Regions from separate parts of the Duganella kummerowiae genome, predicted to be linked through region 3. Evidence: predicted binding sites of a transcription regulator. Region 3 holds the regulator's gene; each other region holds the start of a gene.
The links. Region 3 encodes FNR, which switches genes on or off when oxygen is low (the NO sensors DNR and NnrR bind a similar motif). Its sites were predicted from a motif close to TTGATNNNNATCAA; they were not measured.

Region 1: ACLB1G_RS16220 (KamA family radical SAM protein) is a predicted target of FNR. The motif match lies at 2,573-2,586, and genes of this name have one in related genera.
Region 2: ACLB1G_RS05015 (hemerythrin domain-containing protein) is a predicted target of FNR. The motif match lies at 7,675-7,688, and genes of this name have one in related genera.

What each region holds. Positions count from the first base shown of each region.
Region 1 is NZ_JBKFEH010000011.1:40,811-51,219, forward strand. It holds gene ACLB1G_RS16205 (DNA-3-methyladenine glycosylase) at 1-173, shown strand, start outside; gene ACLB1G_RS16210 (methyl-accepting chemotaxis protein) at 255-1,949, opposite strand; gene ACLB1G_RS16215 (cache domain-containing protein) at 1,954-2,421, opposite strand; gene ACLB1G_RS16220 (KamA family radical SAM protein) at 2,647-4,080, shown strand; gene ACLB1G_RS16225 (MFS transporter) at 4,089-5,360, shown strand; gene ACLB1G_RS16230 (2OG-Fe(II) oxygenase) at 5,394-6,254, shown strand; gene ACLB1G_RS16235 (fumarylacetoacetate hydrolase family protein) at 6,310-7,161, shown strand; gene ACLB1G_RS16240 (aspartate aminotransferase family protein) at 7,211-8,542, opposite strand; gene ACLB1G_RS16245 (carboxymuconolactone decarboxylase family protein) at 8,634-9,185, opposite strand; gene ACLB1G_RS16250 (TonB-dependent receptor) at 9,715-10,409, shown strand, end outside.
Region 2 is NZ_JBKFEH010000005.1:68,096-78,504, reverse strand. It holds gene ACLB1G_RS05050 (TonB-dependent hemoglobin/transferrin/lactoferrin family receptor) at 1-818, opposite strand, end outside; gene ACLB1G_RS05045 (DUF6624 domain-containing protein) at 922-1,545, opposite strand; gene ACLB1G_RS05040 (hypothetical protein) at 1,592-1,888, opposite strand; gene ACLB1G_RS05035 (glycoside hydrolase family 31 protein) at 2,183-5,113, shown strand; gene ubiT (ubiquinone anaerobic biosynthesis accessory factor UbiT) at 5,171-5,668, opposite strand; gene ACLB1G_RS05025 (U32 family peptidase) at 5,665-6,564, opposite strand; gene ubiU (ubiquinone anaerobic biosynthesis protein UbiU) at 6,579-7,616, opposite strand; gene ACLB1G_RS05015 (hemerythrin domain-containing protein) at 7,747-8,208, shown strand; gene ACLB1G_RS05010 (DUF2249 domain-containing protein) at 8,205-8,465, shown strand; gene ACLB1G_RS05005 (permease) at 8,452-9,780, shown strand; gene ACLB1G_RS05000 (PaaX family transcriptional regulator C-terminal domain-containing protein) at 9,777-10,409, shown strand, end outside.
Region 3 is NZ_JBKFEH010000008.1:717,326-727,734, forward strand. It holds gene ccoO (cytochrome-c oxidase, cbb3-type subunit II) at 1-277, shown strand, start outside; gene ACLB1G_RS11035 (cbb3-type cytochrome oxidase subunit 3) at 279-443, shown strand; gene ccoP (cytochrome-c oxidase, cbb3-type subunit III) at 436-1,398, shown strand; gene ccoG (cytochrome c oxidase accessory protein CcoG) at 1,417-2,802, shown strand; gene ACLB1G_RS11050 (FixH family protein) at 2,813-3,334, shown strand; gene fnr (fumarate/nitrate reduction transcriptional regulator Fnr) at 3,450-4,208, opposite strand; gene ACLB1G_RS11060 (response regulator) at 4,394-7,843, shown strand; gene ACLB1G_RS11065 (catecholate siderophore receptor Fiu) at 8,032-10,311, shown strand.

The sequences.
Region 1 (10,409 bases), on a different contig from region 3:
GCGAGCACAACAACCTGCCCCTGGATGCGCCGCCGTTCGAGCTGCTGGCGCGCGACCCGGACCAGCCGCTGGAGGTGGTGGCCGGGCCGCGCATCGGGATATCCAAGGCGGTGGAGTTGCCGTGGCGCTTCGGGCTGGCCGGCTCGCGTTACCTGAGCCGGCCGTTCCGCTGACCGGCAAGGCAGCGGGGCGGGGAGGCCTGACGAACACGGTGTCTTGCACGGCCAGGGGGCCTGGTCTTGCTGGAACCGGTGCTAAGCCCGCTTCTGGGCCGGCCGCGCATCAGGCGGCAATACGGGGCGCCGGCCGCGCAGCGGGCTGTCCGGCGCCCGCCGTTCCGGGCGGCCATCGGTCAAGGCGGGCGGCGCCGCGCGCTGCGGCGGTGGCGGCGCTTCCTCGCCCTCGAATCGGAACACCGCCACCGCCTGCGACAGATGCACGGTCTGCTCCTGCAGGCTGGCCGCCGCCGCCGCCGCCTGCTCCACCAGCGCCGCGTTCTGCTGGGTCGCATCGTCCATCTGGCCGACCGCCTGGTTGACTTCCGCGATGCCCTGGGCCTGCTCGGCGCTGGCCTGGCTGATGCGCGCGATGATCTCGTTCACCTGGCGCACCGCCGCCACGATATCGTCCATGCTGCCGCCGGCCTGCTGCACCGAGCTGCTGCCGCTGGCGATGGTGGCCACGTTGGCGTCGATCAGGATCTTGATTTCCTTGGCGGCCGCCGCCGAGCGCTGCGCCAGGGTGCGCACCTCGGCCGCCACCACCGCGAAGCCGCGACCCTGCTCGCCGGCGCGGGCCGCCTCCACGGCCGCGTTCAAGGCCAGGATATTGGTCTGGAACGAGATGCCGTCGATGACGCTGATGATGTCCACGATCTGGCGCGAGCTGTCCCGTATCGATTCCATGGTCTGCACCGCCTGGCCAACGGCGGCGCCGCCGCGCTGGGCCAGGGCCGCCGCGTCGGCTGCCAGGGTGCAGGCCTGGCGCGCGTGGCCGGCGTTCTCCTGCACCGCCTGGGTCAGGGTGGCCATGGCGCCTGCGGTCTGCTCCAGCGAGCTGGCCTGCATCTCGGTGCGGGTCGACAGGTCCATGTTGCCGCTGGCGATTTCGCGCGCCGCCACGTCGATGGAACGCACCGATTGCAGCACCGCCCGCAGGGTTTGCGTCAGCGTCGCCATGGACTGGTCCAGCAGCCGCGAGGTGTCGGCGATCTCGTCGCGCCCCTGCTGGCCGCCGCGCCGGCCCAGGCGGCCGGCCGCCAGCTCCTGCACCACCTCGGCGATGCCGCGTATGTCGCGCAGCATGCCGGAGCGCACCGCCATCGACACCAGCAGCGACAGCGCCACCGACAGCAACACCAGCACCCCCATGCTCACCCCCAGCGACTGGAACTCGGCCTTGGCGGCGGCGTGGGCCTGGGCGCTGAGCCGTTGCTCCAGCGCCTGCAGCGCCGCCAGCTGGCTGTTGAGCAGGCCGAATTGCTGCTCGGCGCGCTGCATGAAGTTGGTGGCGATGGACTGGTCGGCCTGCGCCATCTCCATGGTCTGCGCCACCGCCTGGCGGTAGGCCGCCAGCAGCGGCAGGGCGGCGTCGGCGATGCGGCGCTCGGCGGGATCGTGCGCGGCCAGGCGCGACAGCTCGCGCAAACGCGTGTCCAGCGCCGCGTGGCGCTGGCGGATACGGGCGGCCAGCTCATCCAGCCGCTCCTGGGCGAAGCTGCCGTTGACCCAGGCCAGCAGCTGGTAGATGTGGGCATGGGCGTGGCGCGCGTCGCCGGCCAGGTCGGCCGCCAGCTGCAGGCGCGTGGCGCGCACCTGCACCATGTTTTCCAGGGTGGCGTTCTGGCGCACCATGCCGTAGTAGGCGCCGGCGGCGGTCAGCATCAACAGCAGCAGCACCAGGCCGGGCGCCAGCAGCAGCTTGGGACCGATACGGAGTTTGCTCAGCATGGCGCTACTTCTTGTAAATGCCGGCTTCCAGCACCACGTCGCCCACCCGCAGGATATAGGTGGTCTTGGGCTCGATCTTGCCGCTGGTGGGATTCTTGTACTGGTAGTCTACCCAGCCGTGGCCCTTCTTCGCGGCCAGTTCGATGATGTCGCGGCGGTAGCGCTTGCCGCTGGCGTCCGGCACGTCGGTCAGGTCCTTGCCGACGATGGAGGGGTTGATGGGGTGGGCCAGCACGATGCCGGTGTTGATGTCGCGCATGTCCACGTACAGCGAACCCTGCACGAATTCCGGGTCCTTGGCGCTGAGCTTCTTCATCATCTCGTCCTTGCCGTGCGCCTTGATGTAGGCGGCGCCGCGTTCGGCCATGGCGATGGCGTCCTTCTCTGTCGGTTCGGCGGCGCCGGCCATGGCCGTGGTGGCCAATGCGGCCAGGCTGAGCAGGGCGACCGCAAGCGGGCGTTGAGCATTCATGATAGATCCTTGTCGGGAGGGAAGATGGTCCACTGTACGACGTCCATGCCCAAAGGAAATTGAGCAAACGCAAGAGCTGGCGGCCACGCGAGGCCCCGGCATGTTGTTGCATCAAGGACTTATTCTTAAAAGAAATCTTTCCCTGAGTCACTTGATTTTGGGCAATTCGACAGGTGGCGAGGGGCCTAGCATGGACTCACCATCCAACCCACCGAGGAGTCCACCATGTCCACCGTCACCCCGCTGGCCGCGCAGGCCGTCAAGTTCAAGCCCTACACCCGTCAAACCATCAGCCAGGCGCGCCAATGGGCCTGGATGCCGCCCGAGCTGCAGGAAGCGGTGCAGGTGGTGTCCCATGTGCTGCCGTTCCGCGTCAATGAGTATGTGCTGGAACGCCTTATAGAGTGGGGCAACATCCCAGACGATCCGATCTTCCGCCTGACCTTCCCGCACCGCGACATGCTGCGCCCGGACGACTATGCCGCTCTGCGCCATCTGGTGCTGGAGCGGCCCGATCCCGAGGCCCTGCAGCAGCTGGTGCGGCGCATCCGCCTGCACATGAATCCCCACCCGGCCGGCCAGCTGACCCATAACGTGCCGCAGCTGGACGGCGTCCCGCTGCCCGGCCTGCAGCACAAGTACAAGGAGACCGTGCTGTTCTTCCCCAGCTCGGGCCAGACCTGCCACGCCTATTGCACCTTCTGCTTCCGCTGGCCGCAGTTCGTCGGCATGGAGGAGCTCAAGTTCGACGCCAGCGAGACCAGCCAGCTGGCCGCCTACCTCAAGCAGCACACCGAAGTGACCGATGTGCTCATTACCGGCGGCGATCCGCTGATCATGAACACGCGCTCGCTGGCGGCCTTCATCGAGCCGCTGCTGGCGCCGGAGCTGGCCCACATCCAGAACATCCGCCTGGGCACCAAGTCGGTGGCCTACTGGCCGCAGCGCTTCGTCACCGACCGCGACGCCGACGACCTGCTGCGCTTGTTCGGGAAGGTGGTCGCCAGCGGCAAGAACCTGGCCGTGATGGGACACTACAACCACGCCGCCGAGCTGCGCCCCGAGATTGCCCAGCGCGCCGTGCAGCGTATCGTCGGCAGCGGCGCCACCTTGCGCATGCAGGGGCCGCTGATACGCCACATCAACGAAGACCCGCGCAGCTGGGCCGAGCTGTGGCAGACCGGGGTGCGCCTGGGCGCCATCCCTTACTACATGTTCGTCGAGCGCGACACCGGCCCGCATGAATATTTCCGCCTGCCGCTGGCGCGCGCCCACCAGGTATTCAAGGAGGCTTACCAGATGGTGTCCGGCCTGGCGCGCACCGTGCGCGGCCCATCCATGAGCGCCTTCCCGGGCAAGGTGATGATAGACGGCGTGACCGAGATCCACGGCGAAAAGGTGTTCGCCCTGCAGTTCCTGCAGGCCCGCAATCCGGACTGGGTGCGGCGTCCCTTCTACGCCCGCTACGACGAGCAGGCGGCCTGGCTGGACGACCTCAAGCCGGCTTTCGGGCAGCGGGAGTTCTTCTTCGAGCGCGAGGGCGGCAGCCTCCAGGCGCCGGCCGACCATGGCGTAGCACCGCGCGGCAAGGTGATCCCGCTGCTGCCGGCGCGCCAGGCCGCCGCCGCCCACTGCGCCTCGCACGGCAATGCGGCCTAGGTGACGCCATGGCGCCCCGCAATGCTGAATCGCTGCCGCCGCTGGCCTCCCCCGCGGCGCGGCCCCTGTCCGGCACGGCCTTGTTCCTGCTGGTGTTCCTGCCCTATGCCTTGGGCCACTACCTGTCCACCCTGGTGCGCAGCGTGAACGCGGTGCTGGCGCCGCAGCTGACGGCGGCGCTGGCCCTGACGCCCGGCGAGCTGGGCCTGCTGACCAGCGCCTTCTTCCTGGCCTTCGCCGTGGCCCAGCTGCCGGTCGGGCTGTCGCTGGACCGCTGGGGACCGCGCACGGTGCAGCTATCCCTGCTGCTGGTGGCGGCGGTGGGCGCGCTGGCCTTTTCCGGCGGCCGCAGCTTCGCCGAGCTGGTATGTGCACGCGCCATCATGGGCCTGGGCCTGGGCGGCTGCTTCATGTCGGCCGTGAAAGCGCTGTCGACCTGGATCGCGCCGGCGCGGCTGCCGTCCATGCACGGCTACCTGATCGCGGCCGGTGGCCTGGGTTCGGCCAGCGCCACCCTGCCGGTGCAGGCGGCGCTGCAGCACACCGACTGGCGCGGCCTGTTCGTGGCGCTGGCCGTGGCCACCGCCGCCGCCGCCTTGCTGATACGTGCGCTGACCCCGGCCTCGCCGCGGCGCGAACCGCTGCCGGTGACCTGGGCCGGACTGGTGGAGGTCTACCGCCATCCCGTGTTCCGCCGCGCGGCGTTGCTGGTGCTGCCGGCGCACGCCGTGTTTTTTGGCCTGCAGGGCCTGTGGCTGGGGCGCTGGCTGAGCGACGTGGGCGGCTACAGCGAACCGCAGGTGGCCTATCTGCTGTACCTGGGCATGGCGGCCATCATCTTCGGCGCCATCGCGGTCGGCATGCTGACGGAGCGGGCGGCGCGCCGGGGCATACCGGCCATGCGGGTGGCAGCCGTGGGCATCGCCTTGTTCGTGGCGGTCCAACTGGCCATGATGGGAGGCCTAGCCCCCGGCGCCGGGCTGCTGTCGGTGCTGTTCACGCTGCTGGGCACCATTACCGGCATCGAGTACGCCATCGTGGCCCAGGGCATGCCGAAGGAAATGACGGGACGCGCCTCCACCTGTCTGAACCTGCTGATCTTCGCCGGCGCATTCGCCGTGCAGGCGGGCTTCGGCCAGGTGCTGGAATGCTGGCGGCCCTCACCGGGCAACCACTATCCGGCCCAGGCCTACCAGCTGGCGTTCGGCCTGTGCGCGCTGCTGCAGCTGCCCGGCCTGGCGCACTATTTGCTGCGTCAGAGACAGGAGACGATCCGGTAGAATAGGCCGCATGTTCCCCTACCGGACCATGCGATGACTGACTCTCACTCGGCATTTGGCGCGCTGCCCCAGGAGTGGCGCGACTGGATCACGGACAACCTGGCGCGCGGCTGCAATCCCCTGGAAATGGCCAACAGCATGGCGCGCGCGGGGCAGCACAGCATGGCGCTGGCGCGCGCCGCCATCGCCGAGGGCGTGCGCCTGCGCACCGGCGCCATGCCCTTGTTTGCGCCGCCGCAGGATGTGCCGCGCATAGACACCAGCGCCAACACCGTGCTGGCGCTGGACCGCCAGGTCGAGCTGCTGTTCGTGCTGCGCCAGCCGCAGGTGATCCTGCTGGGCAATGTGCTGAGCATGGAAGAGTGCGACGCCATCGTGGCCCATTGCGGCGACCGCTACACGCGCTCCACCGTGACCGGCGAGGCCGACGGCTCCAGCGTGGTGCACGAGGGCCGCACCAGCGAGATGGCTTTTATCTCGCGCGGCGAAGCGGAGGTGGCCGAGCGCATCGAACAGCGCCTGGCGGCGCTGGCCAACTGGCCGGCCGAATGCGGCGAACCGTTCCAGCTGCAGAAGTACGGTCCCACCCAGGAATACCGTCCGCACTACGACTGGCTCAATCCCGACACGCCCGGCCATCGCGGCCATTTGCAGCGCGGCGGCCAGCGTCTGGCGACCTTCATCCTGTATCTCAGCGACGTGGAGCAGGGCGGCGGCACGCTGTTCCCGCAGCTCGGGCTGGAAGTCTATCCGCGCAAGGGCAACGCCTTGTTCTTCCTCAACACGGACAGCGACCACCAGCCCGACGCCCGCACCCTGCACGGCGGCAGCCCGGTGATAAAGGGCACCAAGATCATCGCCAACAAATGGCTGCGGCAGGGGCGCTACGCCTGAAGCCGTCCGGGCCCTCGGTTACAATCGGGATTTTCAAGGTAACCGAAGGAGCAGTATGAGACTCGTGCGCTATGGCCGTCCCGGCAAAGAGAAACCAGGCCTGATCGATGAAGAAGGCCGCTTGCGCGACCTGTCCGGCGTGATCGCCGACATCGGTCCCGAACAGCTGGCGCCCAAGGCCCTGCGCAAGCTGGCGAAGATTCCGCACGCCGAGCTGCCGCTGGTGCGCGGCAATCCACGCTTCGGCGTGCCGCTGTCCGGGGTTGGCAAATTCATCGGCATCGGCCTGAATTACTCCGACCACGCGGCCGAATCTAACATGCCGATACCCAAGGAACCCATCGTGTTCATGAAGGCCACCAGCTCGCTGAACGGCCCGGACGATCCCATCATGCTGCCGCAAGGCTCCAAGAAAACCGACTGGGAAGTGGAGCTGGGCGTGGTGATCGGCACCCGCGCGCAGTACGTCAGCGAGGAGGATGCCCTCCAGTACGTGGCCGGCTACACGGTGGTCAACGACGTCTCCGAGCGCTCCTACCAGCTGGAGCGCGGACCGCAATGGGACAAGGGCAAGGGCTGCGACACCTTCGGCCCGGTCGGTCCCTGGCTGGTGACGCCGGACGACATCTACGACGTGCAGCAGCTGGACCTGTACCTGGAACTGAACGGCAAGCGCATGCAGACCGGTAGCACCGCCACCATGATCTTCACGGTGGCGCAGATCGTCAGCTACCTGTCGCGCTTCATGACGCTGGAGCCGGGCGACATCATCGCCACCGGCACCCCGCCCGGCGTGGGCCAGGGCCGCAAGCCGCAGCGCTTCCTGAAGGCGGGCGACAGCCTGCGCCTGGGCATCGCCGGCCTGGGCGAGCAGCAGGCCGAGGTCATCGCCTGGAAGAAGGGCTGACAGGACCGCCCACGGCTGGCCGGGCTGGCGCCTGCCGCGCAACGCCCTTCTAGACTGCCTCGCGCAGGGCGGCGGCCAGAGCGCTGTCCAGGCGTGACACGATCTCCCCCAGTTCGGCGTCGGTCACCGTGAAGGGCGGCGCCAGCAGGATATGGTCGCCGTGCAGGCCATCGATGGTGCCGCCCATGGGATAGACCATCAGGCCATGCGCCATGGCCTGGCGCTTGACCGCCGCGTGCAGCTGGCGCTCCGGCGCAAACGGCGACTTGTCGTCACGCTCGCGCACCAGTTCCAGCGCCATCAGCAGGCCACGTCCGCGGATGTCGCCCACATGCGGATGCTGGCCGAAAGCCTGCTGCAGCAGGCGCCGCAGGGTGCTGCCGCGCGCCATCACGGCGCCCAGGAGGTTGTCGCGCCGTATCACGTCCTGCACCGCCAGGGCGGCGGCCGCCGCCACCGGATGTCCCATGTAGGTATGGCCGTGCTGGAATACGCCGCTGCCGGTGCGCAGCCGCTCCACCAGGGCGCCGCGCGCCAGCACCGCGCCGATTGGCTGGTAGCCCGCCCCCAGCCCCTTGCCCAGGGTGACCAGGTCCGGCAGCACGCCCTCCTGCTCGATGGCGTACAGGGTGCCGGTGCGGCCCATGCCGCACATGACTTCATCGATGATCAGCAGCATGCCGTACTTGTCGCACAGCTTGCGCACGGCGCGGAAGTAGCCGGGCGTGGGCGGGATGGCGCCGCCGGTGGCGCCGACCACGGTTTCGGCCACGAAGCCGATCACGTTTTCCGGCCCGGTGTGCAGGATGCAGGCTTCCAGTTCGGCCACCAGCCCGGCCGTGTAGTCCTGGGTGGTGCTGCCGGGCGCGCGGCCACGGTATTCGTAGCAGGGCGATACCCGTGGCACCTCCATCAGCAGCGGCTCGAACTGGCGCCGGCGCCAGGCGTTGCCGCCCACCGCCAGCGCGCCCAGGGTGTTGCCGTGGTAGCTCTGGCGACGGGCTATGAAGACGCTGCGCTGCGGCTGTCCGGCCTCCACGAAGTACTGGCGCGCCAGCTTGAGCGCCGTCTCCACCGCCTCCGATCCGCCCGACACCAGATAGACCTGGTCCAGGTCGCCGGGAGCGTCCTGGGCCAGGCGTTCGGCCAGCCGCTCGGCCGGCTCGCTGGTGAAAAATCCCGTGTGGGCGTAGGCGACGGCGTCGATCTGCGCATGCATGGCGGCCAGCACCTCGGGATGGGCGTGGCCCAGCGAGGACACGGCGGCGCCGCCGCTGGCGTCCAGGTAGGTCCTGCCGGCGGCGTCGCGCACGGTGATGCCGGAGGCGGCGGCCACTACGGGCGGGCGGCTGCGCAGGTTGCGGTGGATGATGTGGCTCATGGAATTCCTCGCGATGGTGGATGGCCATCAGACGATAGCCGCGAACGCCGGCCGTTTCTTTGAGGTATGCCTGAACCTGGTCAAATAAACGCTAGGGCAGTGGCGCCGCCGTCGATGCCGGCACCGCCGTGCGCGCCGTGTTCATCACCATGGCCAGGAAGGTGTAATAGCCGTTGATGCCCACCAGGTCGACCACGCCATGTTCGCCGAAGCGCCGCAGCGCAGCCTGGTAAATACGGTCGCTAACCTGCTTGTGCTGGTGCAGCTCGATGCAGAAGTCATGCACCAGGGCCTCGTCCTCGCCCATGCCGTCCGGGCGGCGGCGCTGGGCGATGGCGGCGATGATATCGTCCGGGATGCCGGCCTGCTGCGCGATGGGGGCGTGGATGGCCCACTCCACCTGCTGGTCCCACTGGCGCGCCGTGACCAGGATGGCCAGTTCCGACAAGCGGGTGCCGATGGCGCTGCGGTAGCGCAGGTACTCGCCCATCTGCTGCGCCGGCGACATCAGCTCCGGGCTGCGGACCAGCGCCACGAACGGCCCGACCAGCGCCCCGCGCGGCCCATCGATCACGGCCTGCGCCACCATCTGCTGGGCGGCGCTCAATTGCGGGAAGGGGATGGGCGGCAGGCGTTCGGTCATGGCGGTGATAGTTGATGGTGGATGGTGACCATCTTCGGGGAAAGAAGCGCAAAACACAACGCCGGCGCAGGGGAGTGCGCCCATCAAAATGTACAAGCACCTCGGTAAACGCATGCCAGCCTCCTTGCTGAATAAAATGCAATTGTTGACGCATGCCAGGCGCAGCGCTTGAGCCGGCGCAAACAATGCCAAAACCGCAAGCGGATTTGGTATCAGGTGTAACAAGATGTGGCAAAAACTGGTAAAAATACCAAGAATGCCGGCGCGACCTTTGCGCAGGAAAGCTTGTCTGTACATTCTTTATTTAATGTTTGAATGATTTATTGATGAAAAGTTTTGCGTTTGAGTTTGTCGAATGGAACGGTTGCCATATTTCTTAGGAATTACTTAATGTAGGGCTGTTTTTACACTTGTAACGGATGAGTGCGGCTTTTTGGAGACGCTGCCCTTGGTGTGCCGTGGTCATCATGTTGTCATACGCCCCGATCTTGAAACCGCTGTCAGGGTCGCTAATCAATCGGGAATCAACATGACCAAAGAAAAAATTATTTCGCGTTCGCTGCGCCTGATGTTCTCGGGCACGCTGGCGCTGGGCGCCATCCATGCCCAGGCCCAGAACGCGCCGGATGCGCCCATGACGCGCGTCGAAATCACGGGCTCGTCCATCAAGCGCGCGCAGGCCGAAGGCGCGCTGCCGGTGCAGACCGTCACCCATGAAGACATCGCCAAGTCCGGCGTCACCAGCACCGAAGCGCTGCTGGCCAACATCACCGCCAACACCGCCGTGGGCGGCACCGTGACCGCCCAGGGCGCCGGTTCCGCCACCTACGGCCTGGCCGCCGCCTCGCTGCGCGGCATAGGCGCCAGCAAGACCCTGGTGCTGGTGAACGGCCGCCGCCTGGCCAACTTCGCCACCGACGGCACCGCCGTCGACATCAACTCGATCCCGCTGGCCGCCGTCGACCACGTCGAGATCCTCAAGGATGGCGCCTCCGGCGTGTACGGTTCCGACGCCATCGGCGGCGTGATCAACTTCATCCTGCGCAACAACTACAACGGCGTGGAAGTGACCGGCTACGGCAGCGGCACCAAGGATGGCGGCGGCGCCAACGCCAAGGCCTCCATCATCGCCGGCTTCGGCGACTTCGATGCCGACCGCTACAACTTCACCGTGTCGGCCGACGTCTCCAAGGACAAGGCCATCTACGGCGCCCAGCGCGGCTA
Region 2 (10,409 bases), on a different contig from region 3:
AAGGCGTCCGAGTGCCAGTCGTCTGGCATGCTGTCGACGATATCGCTGTTGTTGCGGGTGGCGTGGCCATCGCGGCGCGAGTAAGCGATCAACCCGTCCAGGTTGGCGCTCTTGCCGGCGGCAGTGACGCTCTCGTTCCACGAGCGGTCGGCCGAGTCGTAGCCCACCTTGGCGCCGGCGTAGGAGACCTGGTCGCCGCGCAGGTAGTCGCTGACCGACTTGGTCCTGAAGCTGACCGCGCCGCCTATGCCGCCGGCCGAGCGCCTGGCCGAGGTGGTGCCGGACAGGATATCGACTGCCGAGAACATCTCGGGATCGATGAAGTCGCGGCCCACGCCGAAGGTGTTGGCGCCGGCCCGGCTCACGTAGGGACGGCTGGTGGCGTCCGGCATTTCCACGCCATCCACATCCAGGCCGACCCGGTTGCCTTCGATGCCGCGGATGTTGTAGCCGGTGGTGCCGGAACGGTCGAAGCTGCTGCGGTTGCGGGTGGCGCCGGCGGCGGTGCCGGGCGCGGACACCAGCGGCTGGTTGCGCACCACGTCCTTCATGCTGTTGGCGCGCTCCAGTTCCTCGCCGCTGATAGTGGTGGCGGTGCCGGGTTCGGCCTGCCCGGTCACATCGACCTGCTGCAGGATTTGCGTGACCGGGGCGGCGCTGGCGTTTTGCTCGGCACATGCGGGGGCCAGGAACAGGGTGGAGATGGCGCAGGCCAGGGTGGTGCGGAGAAGGCTGGTACGGACCAGCAAGGGGGTGCGGCAATGGCGTGCAGCCAGGCGCCGCTGCGGGATCAAATCCCGGGTAGCGTATCCAGACATATCAACTCTTCGTTCTTGTTATTGGCTGGATACCTCCTTCACGCTGGTAGGCGGGGATTTCTGGCTGGCACGATATTGTATGTCAAATGAGAATCATTTGCATCTAATTTTTCGGTACCGCTACCGTGGGGCCGGCGCCAGCCAGGAAGGCGACAGCGGCTGCCGAACAGCCGAAGCGGTCGGCGTAGTCGGCAATCGGGCCCAGGCCCATCTCGCGGCGGCGCTGGTCCAGTTTCGGCAAGTCCTCGACCACGAAAGGCTCCCAGCCGCCCTTGCCTTCCCGCACGCAGCGGCCCTGGGTGCCATACAGTTGCGGCCTATGGGTGCGATCGTACAGATAAGCATAATTCGCGCCGCTGACTTCGCCCTGCTTCACCAGCGGCGCCATCAACTCCAGAACCTGCAGCTGATAGGGCCGGTCGGCGTCGCGGTGCTGGACCAGCAGCCAGGCGGCGGTAGCGCCATCCTTGCCCACCAGGCTGATGCCGGGCCAGCCATATTGCGCGATGATGCCCTGGATGCGCTGCTGGAAGCGAGGCTGGATTGCTTCAAACGCTTGCGGGTCCGATGTTTCCAGGTCCAGGGTACGCTGATCCTCCGCCATCATGGCCAGCAATTCCTCGCGCAGCCCGGGTTCTTGCGGGGTCGACTGCGCCAGCGCGGCGGTATTTGCCAAGGTGGTCAATAGCAGCAGGAAGAGCGGACCAAGGATGGTGCGTGCGAGCATGACTATATTTGAATCACTGGTGTAAAAACCAGTACTGGCGGGCATTTCATTGGTCGAGCAGACGCCGGAGCTCATTGCGATAACTGAGGTTGGCCATCGTACAGGCCGCAGTTCCTCCAACCATGCCGGCAAGAAAACCCGCAATCGCACCAGGCACCACACCGATGCCGGGAATTGTTACTCCGCCGACGTTCATCGTGACAAGGCCTACACCTGCCCCGGTTGACATGCCTATGGTTCCGGCGCAACGCTTTCCAATGTCCCACAGGGTTTCTTGCTCTTGGTATGAAATGATGCCTTGGCTGAGCATGGCACGTCGGAAATCCAATGGTACGAAATCCATTTGACTCTCCCCTTTCGTGGTGTAGGCGCATCACCCCTTGAACAGTATCGGTATGTATTGCGGATTCAGAATGCGCCCGGCGCTGCGTCAAGTCAATGTTTTTTCGAATTGCTGAAATTGAGATGACCAACATCTTGCATCTGATTAACAAATCCGATCAGAACCGCGCCGTTCGGCGACAGGCATATTCTCAACACGCTGATCAGTTGCCAGCTAGGCACCAGACAAAAAGGTGGCTAGCATAGGGAGCTACGCATGATTGCGCTAACATTTTTGTAAGCGGCGCCCTGAACCATGAAAGTACAAACCCTGAGTCTGAAGTCCGGCGCGGTCGGGCTGGTGCTGGCAGCGCTGGCCGCCAACGCTGCCTTGGCGGCCCCCGCCGGGCTGGACGCCCACGGCCACTTGCAGGAGGTGGGCGCAGCGGCCACGCCTTCGTTCCAGTACACACGGCTGGAGAACGGCTTGCAGATCCGCGTGGGCGGCATCGTCAAGAACATCCTCTTCTATGGCCCGCGCACGGTCAGGGTGAACACCACGCTGGGACCGAATTACTGGGGCGCTGCCAGCATCGCGGTCATCGCCAAACCCGGCGCCGTGCCCTTCACCACGCGCGACAGCCAGGACGCCCTGGTGCTCGATGCAGAACAGCTGGTCATCGCAATCGACAAGGCCACGGGCGCCCTCACCTTCCGTAGCCCTTCCGGCCGCGTCTACACACAGGAACGGCAGGATGCGCCCCAAAGCCTCAAGCGGGTGGAGATTGCCGGCGCGCCCAGCTACGAAGCCCGGAACACCTTCAAGCTCAAGCCGGATGAAGGCATTTATGGCTTTGGCTTCGTGGGCGAAAGCGAGGTCAACCGGCGGAACAAGGAATTGCTGCTGGTGCAGACCAACATCGGCATCATCATCCCTGTCATGGTGTCGACCGAGCGCTACGGCATCCTGTGGGATACCTACTCCAAGATGCGCTTCAAGGACAGCGCGGAGGGCGCCAGCCTGTGGGCGGAAAGCGCACCCGGCGGTGTCGATTACTACTTCATGGCCGGCGAGACCATGGATGACGTGGTGCGCGGCTACCGCCACCTGACGGGCGATGCGCCCATGTATCCGAAACAAGCCTTCGGGCTGTTCATGAGCAAGGAGCGCTACGAGACCCAGGACCGCGTGCTGGAAGTGGCGCGCACCTTCCGCAAGGAGGGTTTTCCACTCGACTTCATCGTACAGGACTGGCAATACTGGGGCAGCGACAAGGACGGCAGCTGGAGCGGCATGACCTGGAATCCGCAGCGCTTTCCCGATCCCAAGGGCTTGACCCAGGCCCTGCATGACATGCATCTCAAGTTCATGGTGTCGATATGGCCGTCGGTCGGCAATGACACGGCGCTGGCGCATGAGCTGGACCAGCACCATCTGCGTTTTGAACCGTTGCACTGGATCTCCAAACAGGCCCGCATCTACGACGCCTACAGTCCCGAAGGACGGCAGATTTACTTCAAGCATGTGAAAAAGGGATTGCTCGACGCCGGCGTCGATGCGCTCTGGATGGACGGCACCGAGGTCGAGGTCGGCACGGCAGCGCACAAGGCCAACGAGACCGAGCGCGACATCAAGAGCCTGGGCAGCAACGCGCTGGGCGACTTCACGCGCTACCTGAACCCGTACTCGCTGATGACCACGCTGGGAACCTATGAAGGCCAGCGCGCCACCAGCGACAAGCGGGTCTTCACCCTGACGCGCTCGGCCTGGGCGGGCGCGCAGCGCACCGCCGCCGCCTCATGGTCGGGCGATACCCGGGCCAGCTGGAAAACCCTGGCCGAGCAAATCAGCGGCGGCGTCAATGTGACCATCACCGGCAATCCCTACTGGAGCCAGGACACGGCCGGCTTCTTCGTCCGGGGCGACTTCCCGGGCGGCGAGAAAAACCCCTCGTACCGGGAACTGTACGCCCGCTGGCTGCAGTACGCCACCTTCAACCCCATCATGCGCATCCACGGCACCAACATCGAACGCGAGCCCTACATCTTCAAGCAGATGGATGCACCGATGTACAAGGCGCTGCGCGATGCCGTCGACCTGCGCTACCGGCTGCTGCCCTATACTTACAGCCTGAGCGCGCAAGTCACCTCGAACGGATACACGCTCATGCGCGCCCTGCCCATGGACTTTCCCGATGACCTGGGCGTGCGCAACATCAACGACGCCTTCATGTTCGGGTCATCGCTGCTGGTGCACCCGGTCACCCGGCCCATGTACCGCTTCCAGGCGCCGCCTGCGGCCACCATTCCGTCCAGCGCGCTGCGCACGCCGGACGGCGCGCCCGGCCTGGCCGGGCAATACTACGCCGGCAAGAATTTCGAGCAGCCCATGGGCCGGACGGTTGATGCGGTGATCGACTTCCAGTGGCCCGGCCCTCCGCTGGCGGACCCGCCGGCAGGACTGTCCAGCCTGGACAACTTCTCGGCCCGCTGGTCCGGCACACTGGTGGCGCCCGAGGATGGCGAATACGAACTGGGCGTCGAGGGCGATGACGGCTTCCGCCTGCTGCTGGACGGCAAGGTGGTGGTGGACGACTGGCGCAACGGCGGCAAGCGCTACCAGGGTTACAAGGTATCCCTGGCCAAGGGGCAGCGCCTCGCGCTGACGCTGGAATACTACCAGGCAGTCTATGAGCGCGAACTGCGCCTGGTATGGCGCACGCCGGCGCAACTGGCGGCGCTGTCGCAGCAAAGCGCCCCTGCAGACACCGTCATGGCGACCTATCTGCCGGCCGGCGCGGAATGGTACGATTTCTGGACCCACCAGCGCTACGCCGGCGGCGCAACGGCGCGCCGCCAGGTGCCGCTCGATATCATTCCGCTCTACGTGCGGGCCGGCGCCATCGTCCCCATGGGGCCGGTGGTGCAATATGCCACCGAGCAGCCCGGCGCAGACCTGGAACTGCGCATCTATCCCGGCGCGGATGGCAAGTTCACCGTCTATGAGGACGACAACGAGACCTACCGCTACGAGAAAGGACAACGCGCCACCTACGATCTGACCTGGAACGATGCGCGGCGCACCCTGGACATCAGCGCCCGCAAGGGCAGCTATCCCGGCCTGGTCAAGACGCGCAGGCTGAACATCGTCCTGGCCGGGGCGGACAACGCCACCGGCTTGCAGCCTGCCGCGGCAAGCCGCTCGGTGCTCTACAGCGGAAAAAAACTGTCGATTACCATCCCTTAGGAAGCGGGCCGCCGCCATGACGAACGGGCCGCTGCCATGACGTACGGGCCGCTGCCCTCAGCGGCCCAGTATCCGTGGCCGTGGCAGCGCTTGCAGCAGCCGCGCCAGCGCCTGGCGGCCCAGTTCCGTCACCGGCACGTCGATGGCATCCAGCGTGTTCTTGACCAGCAGGCCCAGTTCCGTATCGCCCTCCATGGACAGGCGGCGCGCAAAGAACAGGGTGTCCGGGTCCTGCTCGCGCCGCGCCAGGGCGATGAAGTCGCGCGCGCAGGCGCCGATTTCCAGGTCCGGCGCGCCGCCGCCGGCCAGCGCCGCGAAGCTGTCGCCGCGCCATTGAAAATCGAACACGGCGCCGGCGTCGGCGACGCGCACCCGTACGTGGCGGCCCTGCAGCCCGGCGCGCACGTCCTGCGGCAGATGCGGCCGCAGCACCAGGTTCAGGGCCGCCACGCACAGCAGCGACCCTGGATACGCCGGCAGGCGCCGGCCCAGCGCTGCCAGCAAGGGCGGCAGCGGATGCGCCGCCCGCGGCGCATCATGCAGCACGGGATTCATGCAGCCTCCCTGCGCTGTTCCAGCCCGGGCCGGCCATGCCAATAGCCATTGCAGGCGCCGGCCGGCAGCAGCGGCGCCATGTCACGCGCCACGGCGGCGCCCTGCGCCTCGCCGCGCCGCACGCTGTCGAAGGCGGCGATTACCTCGTCCATGTGGCGCGACTGCGGACTGAGCCTGACCACGTCCACGCCCAGTTCGTGCATCTCGTGCAGTTCGGCGATCAGGTTGTAGACCAGCGCCGACTGGCTCTGTATGCCGTTCAGCACCAGGAAGGCTTCTTTCTCGCGGGTGTGCATCACCAGCCCATCCGGATGGTCGAGGCAGCTGAAGCGGCAGTCGTCCTTGGGCAGGTTGCGGTTGCGCGCCGTGAAGCAGCGCGCCGAGAAGGCCAGCGGCATGCGGCCATACCCGAACACCTCGGTTTCCATCCCCTGCGGCCGCGCCGCCTGCATGTGGCGCAGGCCGGCGCTGCCCATCTCCAGCGGCATCACCCAGCGCTGCGCGCCCAGCTCGCGCAGCAGCGACAGGGTGCCGGGATTGTAGACGTTCAGGTGCGGCCCGGCGATGAACGGCGCCTGCCCGGTGAGCAGGTTGACCGCGCCCATGTCGTTGGCCTCCACCGTGTAGCGGCCGTTGGCGGCCAGGCGGCGCAGCGCGCCGACGTCCGAGCTCGATTCGATCAAGGCCAGCGTGGACACCACCACCTGCTTGCCCTGCGCCTCCAGCAGCGTGGCCAGCGCCAGCCAGTCGGCCGCGCGCAGCTCGTGGCGGCGCGAGCAGACCGTCTCGCCCAGGTAGACGATGTCCACCGGCGACTCGCCTATCTTCTCGTAGAAGTCCATGACCTGCGCGCGCGGCCAGTAATACAGCAGCGGCCCCAGGGAGAGTTTCATCATATGTGCTCCAGTGTTCATTTCCAGGCCCGGTGATAGGCGCCCAGGGTGTGCTGCTGGCCTTCCGCCAGCGTGTTCAGTTCCGCCATCCAGGCCGGCTGCACGGCGTATTCGGCCGGCTGCGCGGCGCAGCGGTCCAGCGCCTCGCGCCATACCCGCGTGACCTGGGCCACGTAGGCCGGGCTGCGCTGGCGTCCTTCTATCTTCACCGCGCGCACGCCCATTTGCAGCAGTTGCGGCAGCAATTCCAGCGTATTCAGGCTGGTGGGTTCCTCGACCGCATAATAGGTTTCGTCACCGACCTCGAAGCGGCCCTTGCACAGGGTCGGATAGCTGGCGTGTTCCTTGTGCGAGTAGCGGTCTATCATGACGCCGTTCAGGCGCGCCACCAGGCCGTCGCCGCCCTGCTGCCAGCGCACCGCCTTGGCCGGCGAGCACACCCCGTGGGTATTGGGCGATTCGCCGGTGACATAGGACGACAGCGCGCAGCGCCCTTCCACCATCACGCACAGGCTGCCGAAGCCGAATACCTCGATCTCGACCTCGGTGTGCTTGACCACGTGCTCGACCTGGGCCAGCGACAGCACGCGCGGCAGCACGGCGCGGGCGATGCCGAAGCGGTCGCGGTAGAAGTTGATGGCTTCCGCATTGGTGGCCGAACCTTGCACCGACAAGTGCAGGCGCAGTTCCGGATGGCGCTCGGACGCATGGCGCATCAGGCCGGGATCGGCCAGGATCACGGCGTCCACTCCTGCCGACGCGGCGCGGTCGATGGCGGCGCGCCACAGGTCGCTGGTGTCGGGCTGCGGATAGGTGTTCAGCGCCAGCAGCACCTTGCGGCCGCGCTGGTGGGCGTAGGCGATGCCTTGCGCGATGGCGGCGTCGTCGAAATTCAGGCCGGCGAAATTGCGGGCGTTGGTGGCGTCGCGGAAGCCGAGGTAGACACAGTCGGCGCCCAGGTCGATGGCGGACTTCAAGGCCGGCAGGCTGCCGGCCGGGCACACCAGCTCCATCGGCCGCACCGGTGGGGACTGGGGAATAGCGGCAAGATTCATGTGACCCTTCGTAAAACAATGGCGGACGAACTGTATCGCGTCGTCAAGCCGGAAATCCTTGATGTGAATCAAAGAATTTTCGGTTAAGCCGGTGGGACAATGCTCGCAGTTAACAAAAAGGAGTACCGCCATGCATACCATCACCGCTTATCTGGACCAGGATCACAGGCGCTGCGACGAGCAGTACGCGCTGGCCGTCGCCAGTGTCGCGGGTGGCGACTGGGAGCGGGCCGGCGCCGACTTTGCCGCCTTCCTGGCCATGTTCGGCCTGCACCTGGAACGCGAGGAGCGCGTGCTGTTTCCGCGCCTGGACCGCGCCATGGGCAATGCCTACGGCCCCACCGCCGTGATGCGCGCCGAGCACGGCCACATGCGCGGCATCCTGGAAGACATGCGCGACGCCATTGCCTGCCGCGAGGGCGATGAATTCTTCGACCTCGCCGATTCCCTGCGCGTGCTGATGGGCCAGCACAACCTGAAGGAGGAAAACATCCTCTATCCGCAGGCCGACCGCGTGCTGCAGCAGCAGGCCGGGGCCATCGTGGCCGAGATGCGCGAGCTGGGCCAGGCTGCCGAGGAGAACCTGGCATGAGCATGCTGATGGAAGCCGTCACGCGCGAGCTGGACGTGGGCGGGCTGGAACCGCCCGAACCCATGGTGCGCATCCTGGACACGCTGCTGGACCTGCCGCCGCACCAAGGTCTGCGCGTGCTGATCGACCGCGAACCGGTGCCGCTGTACCGCGTGCTGCAGCGCCACGGCTACGCCTGGCGCTGCACGCCGCTGGGACGGCGCTATGAAGTGCTGATCTGGCCGGAGGCCGACGGCGGCGCCGATGCAGCCCTTTGACGCCCCCCGGCGCGCGCTGTCCTTCGACGCCAACCCGTCGCTGTCGCTGCCGCTGCGCTACTTCCTCAGCGCCCCGCTGTTCGCGGCCCTTGCCTTTGCCTTCCTGGCCTGGCACGGCGAGGCGGCCCTGCTGACGCGCTGGTCGCCGCTGACCCTGGCGGTGGTGCACCTGATGGTGCTGGGCTGCCTGAGCATGGCCATGACCGGCGCCCTGCTGCAGATCCTGCCGGTGGCGGCCGGCCTGGCCGTGCCGCGCGTGGCGCTGGTGGGTAAGGCCACCCACATCGGCCTGTGCCTGGGCAGCCTGCTGCTGGCCGCCGCCTTCTGGCAGGGGAGCCCGCTGCTGTTCCAGCTGGCGCTGGCGCCGCTGCTGGCGGCCTTGCTGCTGTTCCTGGGCGCCTGCACGGTCGGCATGTGGCGCCGCCATCTGGACGGCTCCGGTCCCATGATGGCAGGGGTGCGGCTGGCGCTGGCCGCGCTGCTGGTGACCGTGACGCTGGGCGGCCTGCTGGCGCGCGCCTTCGGCTGGCCCGGCGCCGGCGCCCTGCCGCTGCAGCGCCTGACGGACTTGCACGCCATGTGGGGTTTGCTGGGCTGGGTGGGACTGCTGGTGATCGCGGTGGCCTTCCAGGTCGTGCCCATGTTCATGCTGACCCAGTCCTACCCCAGGTGGATGACGGGCAGCTACAGCACCACCCTATTCCTGCTGCTGGTGGCGGCCTCGCTGTCCAGCGGCCTGACGGGGCCGGGACTGTGGTTCCACCAGGCCAGCCTGGTGCTGCTGGCGGCCGGCCATGCGCTGTTCGGCGCCACCACGCTCCATCTGCTGGCGCGCCGTGCGCGCCCCAAGGCCGATCCCACCACGCTGTACTGGCGCACCGCGATGGCCAGCCTGCTGGCGGCCCTGGCGCTGTGGCTGTGCACTGAAGGGCACGAGGCCGCGCCGCTGGCCCTGGGCGTGCTGCTGATCGCCGGCTTCGCGCTGTCCGCCATCAATGGCATGCTGTACAAGATCGTACCCTTCCTGGTCTGGTACCACCTGCACGAGCGGATACCGCCCAACGCTGTCAAGCTGCCCGGCGTGAACAAGATCATACCCGAGCGGTACGCACGCTGGCAGTTTGGCGCGCACCTGGCCGCCCTGCTGCTGTTGCTGGGCGCCTGCCTGCGCCCGGCCTGGCTGGCGCGGCCCGCCGCCGCCCTGATGTGCGCCGCCTGCCTCGGCATGGCGTACAACCTGTGTGCGGCGGCACGCCTGTACTGGCGCCTGCACCGCACACCCCATCCCGTTTTATCCGTAACCACCTCATCATGATTACCACTACCGCATTCGATATGGACGCCTGCATGGAGCAGGTGCGCCCGCGCCTGAGCACCATGCTGACGCTGATGCTCAGCGAAGCCCTGGCGCTGGGCCAGAAGACACTATGGCTGGGCACCGTGATCGCCCTGACGGAGCCGCTCGGCTTCCAGGAGCGCGCCATCCGCACCGCCCTGTTCCGCCTCGCCGAGCACGACATGCTGCGCGTCGAACGCCATGGCCGCCGCAGCCTGTGCATGCTGGCCCCGGCCAAGGCCGCCGCGCTGGTGGCGGCCCGGCACCGCCTCAACATCCCGCCCGAGCGCGGCTTCAACGAAGACTGGACCATCCTGGTGCACAGCGGCGGCATCGGCTCCGTCCATTACGCGGCGGCGCGCAAGCGCCTGCTGGCCCTGGAGTATTGCCAGCTGGCGCCCAACCTGCTGGCGCGTCCGGCCAGCTACCGCACCCCGGCGCCATCGGCCATGCCGGCCGGCGAGGAACATGGCCTGGCGCTGTTCGACGTCAGCGGCCCGCAACTGGCCAACGCCGTGCGCCAGCCCTTGTTCGGGCAGGCCGAGTGCGACCTGGAGGCCGCCGTCACCGGGTACCGCGCTTTCCTGGCGCGCTTCGAGCCACTGCTG
Region 3 (10,409 bases):
GGGCGGCCGCTACTCCGACGAGTGGCACCGCACCCACCTGCACAACCCGCGCGACGTGGTGCCGGAATCGAACATGCCGTCCTATCCGTGGCTGGCCAAGACCAGCCTCAAGCCGGAGGAGATCGCGCCCAAGATGCGCGCCCTGCGCACCCTGGGCCATCCCTACACGGATGCCGAGATAGCGGCCGCCCCGGCCGAACTCAAGGACAAGACGGAAGAAGACGCCCTGGTGGCCTACCTGCAAGGCCTGGGCACCCTGATCAAAGCGAGGAACTGAGATGGCTATCGAGAATGTGTTTGACCAGGCCAGCAGCGTGATGACGGTGATCTCGTTCATCACGTTCGCCGGCATCCTGTGGTGGACCTGGACGCGGCGCGAGGCCGACCTGGCCACCGCCGCCCAGCTGCCGTTTGCCGACGATGAGGAGGACCGCCATGTCTGACTTCACCAGCGGCTTCTGGAATATCTACATCCTGGTGCTGACCCTGCTGGGCGTGTTCGGCTGCGCCATCCTGCTGTACACCCAGTCGAAGACCAAGCTTGCTCCCGGCCAGCCCAGCGACGGCACCACCGGCCACGTGTGGGACGAGGACCTGAAGGAACTGAACACCCCCATGCCGCGCTGGTGGATGTGGCTGTTCTACATCACCATCGTGTTCGGCCTGGCCTATCTGTTCCTGTACCCCGGCCTGGGCGACTACGCCGGCAAGCTGGGCTGGAAGTCCTCGGGCCAGTACCAGGCCGAGCTGAAACAGGCCGAGGCCGACTACGGCCCGCTGTTCGCCCAGTACCAGAAGCAGGACTTGCGCGCCGTGGCAGCCGATCCCAAGGCCCACGCCATGGGCGAACGCCTGTTTCTGACCTATTGCGCGCAGTGCCACGGCTCTGATGCGCGCGGCAACAAGGGCTTCCCCAACCTGACCGACAAGGACTGGCTGTATGGCGGCGATCCGGAAACCATCAAGACCACCATCCTGCACGGCCGCAACGGCGTGATGCCGTCCATGGCCGCCGCCCTGGGTTCCGACCAGGACGTGGAAAACGTGGCCAACTACGTGCTCAGCCTGTCGGGCTCGACCGCCGATCCCATCAAGGCCGTATTCGGCAAGGGCAAGTTCGGCGCCTGCATGGCCTGCCATGGCGCCGACGCGCATGGCAACCAGGCCCTGGGCGCGCCCAACCTGACCGACAAGATCTGGCTGTATGGCGGCAGCGCCGAGACCATCATGGAAACCATCCGCAAGGGCCGCAACAACACCATGCCCGCCTTCCAGGACTTCCTGGGTGATGGCAAGGTGCACGTGCTGGCCGCCTACGTGTGGAGCCTGTCGAACGACCCGGCCAAGGCAGTTGCACCGGCCGCACCGGCCGCCGCCCCGGCCACCACCCAGCAGTAACAGCAGGAAGGCAAGACCATGAACGCCCCGCAAGTCATCCACATGTACGCCGCGCGCGAGGAAATCTACCCGCGCGAGGTCAGCGGCCGCTACGCGCGACTGCGCTGGGTGTTCGTCTGGCTCACCCAGCTGGCCTTCTACGGCACGCCCTGGCTGATGTGGAACCAGCGCCAGGCCATGCTGTTCGACCTCGGCACGCGCAAGTTCTACCTGTTCGGACTGGTGCTGTGGCCGCAGGACTTCATCTACCTGGCGGCCCTGCTCATCATCTGCGCCTACCTGCTGTTCATGGCCACCGCCATCGCCGGCAGGGTATGGTGCGGGTTTGCCTGCCCGCAGACGGTGTACACCGAGATCTTCCTCTGGATAGAGCGCAAGATCGAAGGCAAGCGCAGCGCCCGCATGGCGCTGGACCGGCAGGGGCCCTCGCTCAACAAATATGCCCGCAAGAGCGCCAAGCACCTGGCCTGGGGCGCGCTGGCGCTGTGGACCGGCTTCACCTTTGTTGGCTACTTCACCCCCATCCACAAGCTGGCGCAGCAAGCCATGACCCTGGACTTCGGTCCCTGGGAATGGTTCTGGGTGCTGTTCTACGGCTTCGCCACCTACGGCAACGCGGGCTGGATGCGCGAGCAGGTGTGCAAGTACATGTGCCCCTACGCGCGCTTCCAGAGCTCGATGTTCGACCAGGACACCCTGATCATCAGCTACGACGCCGCCCGTGGCGAACCGCGCGGCAAGCTGTCGAAAACCGCCAACGGCAACGGCGGCTCCTGCATCGATTGCACCATGTGCGTACAGGTGTGCCCGACCGGGATCGACATCCGCAACGGCCTGCAGTACGAATGCATAGGCTGCGCCGCCTGCGTCGACGCCTGCGACAGCGTGATGGACAAGATCGCCCAGCCGCGCGGCCTGATACGCTACAGCACCGACCGCGCCCTGGCCGAGCACGACGGCGGCACGGCGGCCCAGCTGCGCGCCCACCTGCTGCGCCCGCGCGTGTTGATCTATGGCGGCATCCTGCTGGCCCTGGTGGCCACGGTGGGCACCACGCTGGCGCTGCGCACCCCGCTCAAGCTGGACGTGCTGCGCGACCGCGGCACCCTGGGCCGCGAAGTCGAGGACGGCATGATAGAGAACGTGTACAGGCTGCAGATCATGAACACCAGCGAGCAGGCCCACACCTACCGCATCCGCGTCAGCGGCGTGCCCACCCTGGCCCAGGTGACGGCCGACACCGTGACCGTGGGCGCCACCGAAACCCTGGCCCATCCGATCCGCCTGCGCACCGCGCACGGCGCCGGCCAGCCGGGGTCCAACAAGATCGATATCGAACTGACCGCCGTGGACGATCCATCCCTGCATGTGAAGGAACATGCGGTGTTCATGGTGCCGCGCTGAAGGAGTGATGATGCAAGCCGCAATCCCGAGTCCGAATCCTGCGCCCTGGTGGCGCCACCGCTGGCCCTGGCTGCTGATGGCCGGCCCCTTCATCGTGGCCGTGGCCGCCAGCTACACGGGCTGGCTGGCCTACCAGGGCCAGGATGCGCTGGTGGTGGGCGACTACTACAAGCAGGGCAAGGCCATCAACCAGGACCTGCGGCGCGACCGCGCGGCAGCCGGCCTGGGACTGGCCATGGAAGTGGAATACGATCCCTCGACCAGCGAGCTGCGCGGGCGCATCAGCAGCCGCAGCCAGGCCACCCGGCCGGCCGCCGTGCTGCTGCACCTGTCGCACGCGACCCTGCCGGAAAAGGATATCCGCCTCATGCTCAAGCCCGACGCGGACGGCGCCTTCCACGTGGCGCTGCCCATGCTGGAGCGCAGCCGCTGGGTGGTGCTGGCGGAAGGAGAACAGCGCGACTGGCGCCTGGCCGGCGCCTGGCAGTGGCCGGCGCAGCGTTCGGTGACGCTAAGGGCCGACGCGGAGTAGGTTTTGAACCTGTTTCAAAATCAGGGCCAGGCGCTGGCCAAGGCCGGGGCGGCGAAGACAGTGCGCCTGCACGGCGAGGAGCTGCAACGACGCCATGTTCGGTTTGAAACAGGTTCTATGCGCAGGTCTCGGTGCCGGCCGTGATGGCCTTGAGGGTAGGCAGGTTGAGCAGCTCGATCTCGCGGTTGCTGACCCGCACCAAGCCCTCTTTCTTGAACCTGGACAGCAAACGGCTGATGCTCTCTATGGTCAAGCCCAGGTAGTTGCCGATTTCCTCGCGCGACATGCGCAGCTGGAAGGTGTGCGGCGAATAGCCGCGCGCCTCGTAGCGCGAGGACAGGTTGACCAGGAAGGCGGCAAAGCGCTGGGTGGCCTGCATATTCCCCAGCAACAGCATGACACTTTGCTCGCGCGTGATTTCCTGGCTCATCATGCGATGGAAATGGCGCAGCAGGGTGGGCATGTCGGCCAGCAGCTGCTGCAGACTGCCGAACGGGATTTCGCACACCTCGCTGTCCTCCAGCGCAATGGCGTTGCATAAATGGCGGTCGGCGCTGATGGCGTCCATGCCCAGCAGCTCGCCGGCCATCTGGAAGCCGGTGATCTGCTCCAGCCCCTCCTGGTTGACCTGGTAGGTCTTGAAATGTCCCAGCCGCACCGCATACAGGTTGGCGAAGCCGTCGCCGATACGGAACAGGGTGCCGCCGCGCGCCACCTTGCGGCGGCGGCCGATGATCTGGTCCAGGCGGTCCATGTCGGCCGTGTCCAGGCCCATGGGCAGGCACAGCTGGTGCATGCTGCAGGTGGCGCAGCGCGCGCGCAGCGCATCGATCGAGGTGGCGGGCAGGGTCAGGGGGGGAAGTTCGCGTATCATCCAGGCAGTGTAGCGCATCCGCCCCCATTTGGTGCGATTTCGCACTGAACCATTCAGGTATCCGAGGCTGTGCGACAACGCCCACAGTGCAGTGCCTGCTCCTTGCCAATCCCGCCCATTGCGGGGAAAATCCCTAGCAATATGGCAATTCCTCCGATCGCCCCGACCCCGCTTGCAAGGAAGACATGAAGCCTCTCGGCATCAAAGCCAAGGTCGCGCTGGCCACCAGCATTACCTCCATCCTGATGATCGCCCTCGTTACCGTGGTGCAAATGCAACGGATGCAGGACGACTTCACGCGGGTGCTGTTCGCCCAGCAGACGGCGCTGATCAACCGCACTGCCGAGGAGCTGGACGACAAGCTGCTGATGCTGCTCGACATCATCGCGGTCTCGGCCCGCAACCAGCCGCTGGCCATCGCTGCCGATCCCGAGCGCCTGCGCGACTACTACCGCGACCGCGCCGTGCTGGCCCTGTTCGACGACCTGCTGGTGCTCAACCCGGCCGGCGACGTGATCGCCGATCTGCCGGTGGTGCCGGGCCGCACCCAGGTCAACGCGTCCGACCGCGCCTATTTCAAGAAGGTCATGCAAACCCGCAAGCCCATGATCACCGAACCGGTGATCGGCAAGACCAACAAGCAGCCCATCGTGCAGATGATCGCACCGGTGCTGGACGACAACGGCGAAGTGCGCTGCCTGCTGATGGGCGTACTGCGCCTCTACAAGGACAACCTGCTGGGCCATTTGCGCACCGCCAAGGTGGGCCGCAGCGGCTACTACTTCGCCCTGACCCGCGGCCAGCCCTCGCTGTACGTGCTGCATCCGGACACCAGCCGCCTGCTGCAGCCGCGCCAGCCCAACGCCAATCCGGCCACCACGCGCGCCCTGGATGACGGCTTCGAGGGTTCCATGCTGGGCACCACCAGCAACGGCACCCGCGCCCTGAACAGCTACAAGCAGCTGCAAGCGGTGGACTGGCTGCTGGCCGCCTCGCTGCCCATGGAGGAAGCGTTCGAGCCCTTCAACGGCGTGCTGTACCGCCTGCTGGCCTGGAGCGCCGCGGCCTCGCTGCTGTCGGCCGCCGTGATCGGCTGGCTGACGCTGCGCCTGATGGCGCCGCTGGTGCGCCTGCGCGACGCCATTGCCGTGCTGCGCAGCGACGCCCGCCGCTTCACGCCGCTGCCAGTGCGGACCGAGGACGAGGTCGGCCAGCTGACGGCCGCCTTCAACAGCCTGATGCACGAGCGCCTGTCGGCCGACGCCCGCCTGCAAAGCCTGATCGAGTTCGCCCCCAACGCCATCGTGGTGGTGGGCGTGGACGGCCGCATCGAAACCTTCAACCGCCAGGCCGAGCGCTATTTCGGCTATCAACGCGAGGAAGTGCTGGGCCAGCCGCTGGAAGTACTGGTGCCGGAGCGCCTGCGCAGCCTGCACCAGCGCCACCGCACCCAGTTCTTCGCCGAGCGCCTCAGCGCCGAACCGTCGCGCATGGGGCCGGGCCAGGATTTATATGGCCTGCGGCGCGACGGCAGCGAATTCCCGATCGAGGTCAACCTCAGCGCGGTGCGCACCGACCAGGGCACCAAGGTACTGGCCGTGGTGTCCGACATCACCGAACGGCACCGCCTGCGGCTGGAGCTGGAGGCGCGCGCCGTCGAGCTGGAGCAGGAGCGCGACCGCGCCGAGGCCGCCAACCGCGCCAAGAGCGAGTTCGTGGCCAACATGAGCCACGAAATCCGCACGCCCATGAACGCCGTGCTGGGCATGGTCTACCTGCTGGGCAATACCGACCTCAGCGCGCAGCAACGCAAGTACCTGAGCATGGTGCGGGTCTCGGGCCAGTCGCTGCTGGGCATCCTCAACGACGTGCTGGACTTCTCCAAGATCGAGGCGCGCCACATGGAACTGTCGCCGGTGGAGTTCGCGCTGGAGGAAGTGATGAACTCGCTGGCCACCACCATGACCATGAACGCCGGCGACAAGGAACTGGAATTGGCCATCGCGGTCGACGCCGGGGTGCCGCGCATGCTGCGCGGCGACTCGCTGCGGCTGCAGCAAATCCTGGTCAACCTGGCCGGCAACGCCATCAAGTTCACCGAGCAGGGCGAGGTGGTGGTCAGCGTGTCGCTGGCGCGCCAGGACGGCGATCGCGCCTTGCTGCGCTTCGAGGTGCGCGACACCGGCATCGGCATCACCGAGCAGCAACAGGCCCAGCTGTTCAACGCCTTCTCCCAGGGCGACCAGAGCATCACGCGGCGCTTCGGCGGCACCGGCCTGGGCCTGGCCATCACCAAGCGCCTGATCGAGCTGATGGGCGGCCAGATCGCGGTCGACAGCCGTGCCGGGCAAGGCACCACCTTCTGGTTCAGCCTGCCATTCGAGGTGCTGCCCGAGCCAGCCGGCGAGAAACGCAAGCCCGACCTGGGCGCGCTGCGCCTGCTGGTGGCCGACGACAACCGCACCAGCCGCGAGCTGATCAGCAAGCTGATACGGGCCTGGGGCTGGCAGGCTGACGAGGTCGATTCCGGCGCCGCCGCCCTGCAGCGCTACCGCCAGAGCCGCCACGGCGGCCAGCCCTACGATGTCGTGCTGGCCGACTGGCACATGCCGGGCATGAACGGGCTGGCCACGGCCAAGGGCATACGCGAGGAGGCCGAGGGCCAGAAACAGCCCATCGTGGTGATGGTCAACGCCTTCGCGCGCGACCGCCTGGAGGAGATTTCCAGCGCACCCGAGGCCGACGTGGTGCTGGTCAAGCCGATCACCAGCTCCAGCCTGTTCGACGCCCTGCACCAGGCCCTGGCGGCCCAGGCCGACGGCGAACCGGCGCCACTGGAGCAGGGCATTGCCGGCCGCCTGGACGGCGTGCATGTGCTGCTGGTGGAAGACAACCTGCTGAACCAGGCGGTGGCGCGCGGCATCCTGGAGCACGCCGGCGCCACGCTGGAGGTGGCCGGCGACGGCCAGCAGGCGGTGGACATGATGCGCGCCGGCGCCGGGCGCTACGACCTGGTGCTGATGGACATGCAGATGCCGGTCATGGACGGCTTCACCGCCACCCGCATCCTGCGCCAGGAGTTGGGCCTGGCGCTGCCCATCATCGCCATGACGGCCGGGGTGCTGGATTCCGAGCGCAGCCGCAGCATGGAGGCCGGCATCAGCGATTTCATCCCCAAGCCCATCGAGGTCGAGCACATGCTGGCAGTGATCGCGCGCCACCTGCCGCCCCGGCCCGCCGCCACCACGGAGGCAACCGAGGCCGCGCCGGCGCCCGATCCCGGAGCGTTCAGCATGGACAGCCTGATAAAGGTCATGGGCCGCGATCCCAAGGGCCGCGGCGTGATGGTGAAAATGGTGCGCGCCGCGCTGGAAGCCGGCATGGCGCCGGTGGAACAGGCCGGCCAAGCCCTGCGCGAAGGGCGCCTGCACGACGCGGCCAAGCTGTTCCACGGCCTGCGCGGTGCGGTCGGCGTGCTGGGCGCCAAGCGCCTGATCCAGGCCACCATCGCCGCCGAAGCCGCCATCAACGAAGGCCGCGAAGAGGAAGCCGGGCAGCACTACCTGGACGTCAAGGCCGAGCTGGAACTCACCCTGGCCCAGGCCGCAGCCTGGCTGCGCCAGCAAGGTGAGTGAGCCGGGTGCCGTTTACACGACATCATCCTCTCTGCGATATTTCACTTCTAAATCAAAAACTTAGCCTGCCTGCGTCCTGATTGCGACTGATATTGATAACTATTCTCATTTACAATGAGAATAGTTCTCGTTACAATCTCTCACATTCTTTAAATGCATCGTTCCATCAGGAAAGTGAGAACAGGTAAATGATCAAGAGCCGCAAGCACGCCCCCACCCGTTTCAACCAGAGCATGAGCGCCGCCCTGGCCGCCATGCTGCTGCCGGTGGCGGCCCAGGCCGCGCCGGACGCGCAGCCACAGGCCCCCGCCGCCGCCCCGCAGACCCTGCAAGAAGTGCAGGTCCAGGCCAGCCGCGAAAATGAGTTCAAGGCCGAGCGCGCCTCTTCGCCGAAATACACGGAAAAACTGGTGGACACGGCCCAGACCCTGACCGTCATCAAGAAAGACCTGTTCGAGCAGCAGGGCGCCACCACCCTGACCGAAGCGCTGCGCAACACCCCCGGCGTGGGCGCCTTCTTCCTGGGCGAGAATGGCAGCACCAACACCGGCGACGCCATCTACATGCGCGGCTTCGACGCCTCGTCCTCGATCTATGTGGACGGCGTGCGCGACGTCGGCTCGATCTCGCGCGACACCTTCAACATCGAACAAATCGATGTGCTCAAAGGCCCGGCCGGCACCGACAACGGCCGCAGCTCGCCGACCGGCTCGATCAACCTGGTGTCCAAGCAAGCCAACCTGGAAGAAGCCTATACCGGCAACCTGACCTTCGGCAGCGGCAAGCAGAAGCGCGCCACCGCCGACATCAACCACGTCATCAATCCGGAAACCGGCACCGCCTTCCGCCTCAATCTGCTGGAGCAGGACAGCGGCAACCCGGCGCGCGACGTGGTCACCAACAAGCGCTGGGGCGTGGCGCCCTCGCTGGCGTTCGGCCTGAACAGCCCGACCCGCGTCTACCTGAACTACCTGCACGTCGACCAGGACAATATTCCGGACGGCGGCGTGCCCACCGTCGGCCTGCCCGGCTACAGCGCGCCGGCCTCGACCGCGACCAACAACGTGGCCGCCATCGGCAGCGCGCCCAAGGTTGATCCGAGCAACTTCTACGGCACCACGCAGGACCATGACAAGGTCAAGGCCGACATGGCCACCGTGCGCGTCGAGCACGACTTCGCCGGCGGCGCGCGCCTGGTCAACACCAGCCGCTATGGCAAGACCAAGGAAGACTACCTGCTGACCTCCTTCATGGTCACCGCCGCCAACCTGATCAACATCAGCAACGCCGACCGTTCCACCTGGCAGCTGCGCCGCAGCACCCCGACCTACAAGGACCAGCTGAACGAAATCCTGACCAACCAGACCACCATGAGCGCCGACTTCATCACCGGCGCCGTCAAGCACACCGTGGTCGGCGGCGTGGAACTGACCAGCGAGAAGCAGACCAACTACAGCCTGGGCCTGACCGGCGGCACCCTGCTGCCGATCGCTAACTTCTACCACCCGAACTACAACGATACGGTCAACATCACCTATGCCCGCACCGGCGCCCGCACCCAGGGCGAGATGAATACCCAGAGCGCCTATGTGTTCGACACCGTCAAGGTGGGCGAGCAGTGGATCTTCAACGGCGGCGTGCGCCTGGACCACTACAACCTGGACTATACCGCCATCGCCGCCACCACCAACGTGGCCACCAACCTGACCAACAGCGACAACCTGTGGACCGGCAAGATCTCGGCCCTGTACAAGCCGACCCCGAACAGCAGCGTGTACGCCCTGGTGGGCAACTCGAAAGCGCCGCCGGGCGGCACCAACTTCACCCTGAGCGCCAGCGCCAACAGCGCCGCCAATCCCAAGTTCGATCCGCAGGAAACCACCAATTACGAGCTGGGCACCAAGTGGGACTTGCTGGATCAGAAACTGTCGCTGACCGCCACCGTGTTCCGCACCGTGGTCAAGAATGAGATCGAGCAGGACCCGGTCGATGCGCTGTACTACCAGACCGGCAAGAAGCGCGTGCAGGGCGTGGAACTGGGCGTGACCGGCGAAGTGGCGCGCGGCTGGCTGGTCAGCGCTGGCTACACCCGCCAGTCCACCAGCGTGGAATCGGGCAAGGTGGTGACCGCCAACGGCCAGAACCAGCTGACCTACACCCCGAAACAATCGTTCACCGCGTGGACCTCGTACAAGCTGCCCATGGGCCTGACCATAGGCGGTGGCGCCCGCTTCGTCGACAAGCTGCTGCGCGGCACCGACGGCGCCATCGGCACCCCGGCTTATGCCGATTCCTACTGGGTGTTCGACGCCATGGCCGGCTACGCCGTCAGCAAGAACATCGACCTGCGCCTGAACGTGTACAACCTGGCCGACAAGGAATACGTCCAGGCCATCAACAAGTCCGGCTACCGCTATACTCCGGGTACGCCGCGTGCGGCCAGCGTCACCGCCAACTTCAAGTTCTGAGTTTCGGAGGGCGTATCAACATGAGCATGGCGTCGTTGCAGCTCCTCGCCGTGCAGCCGCACTGTCTTCGTCGCAGCGCCTAGCCACGCTCATGTTGA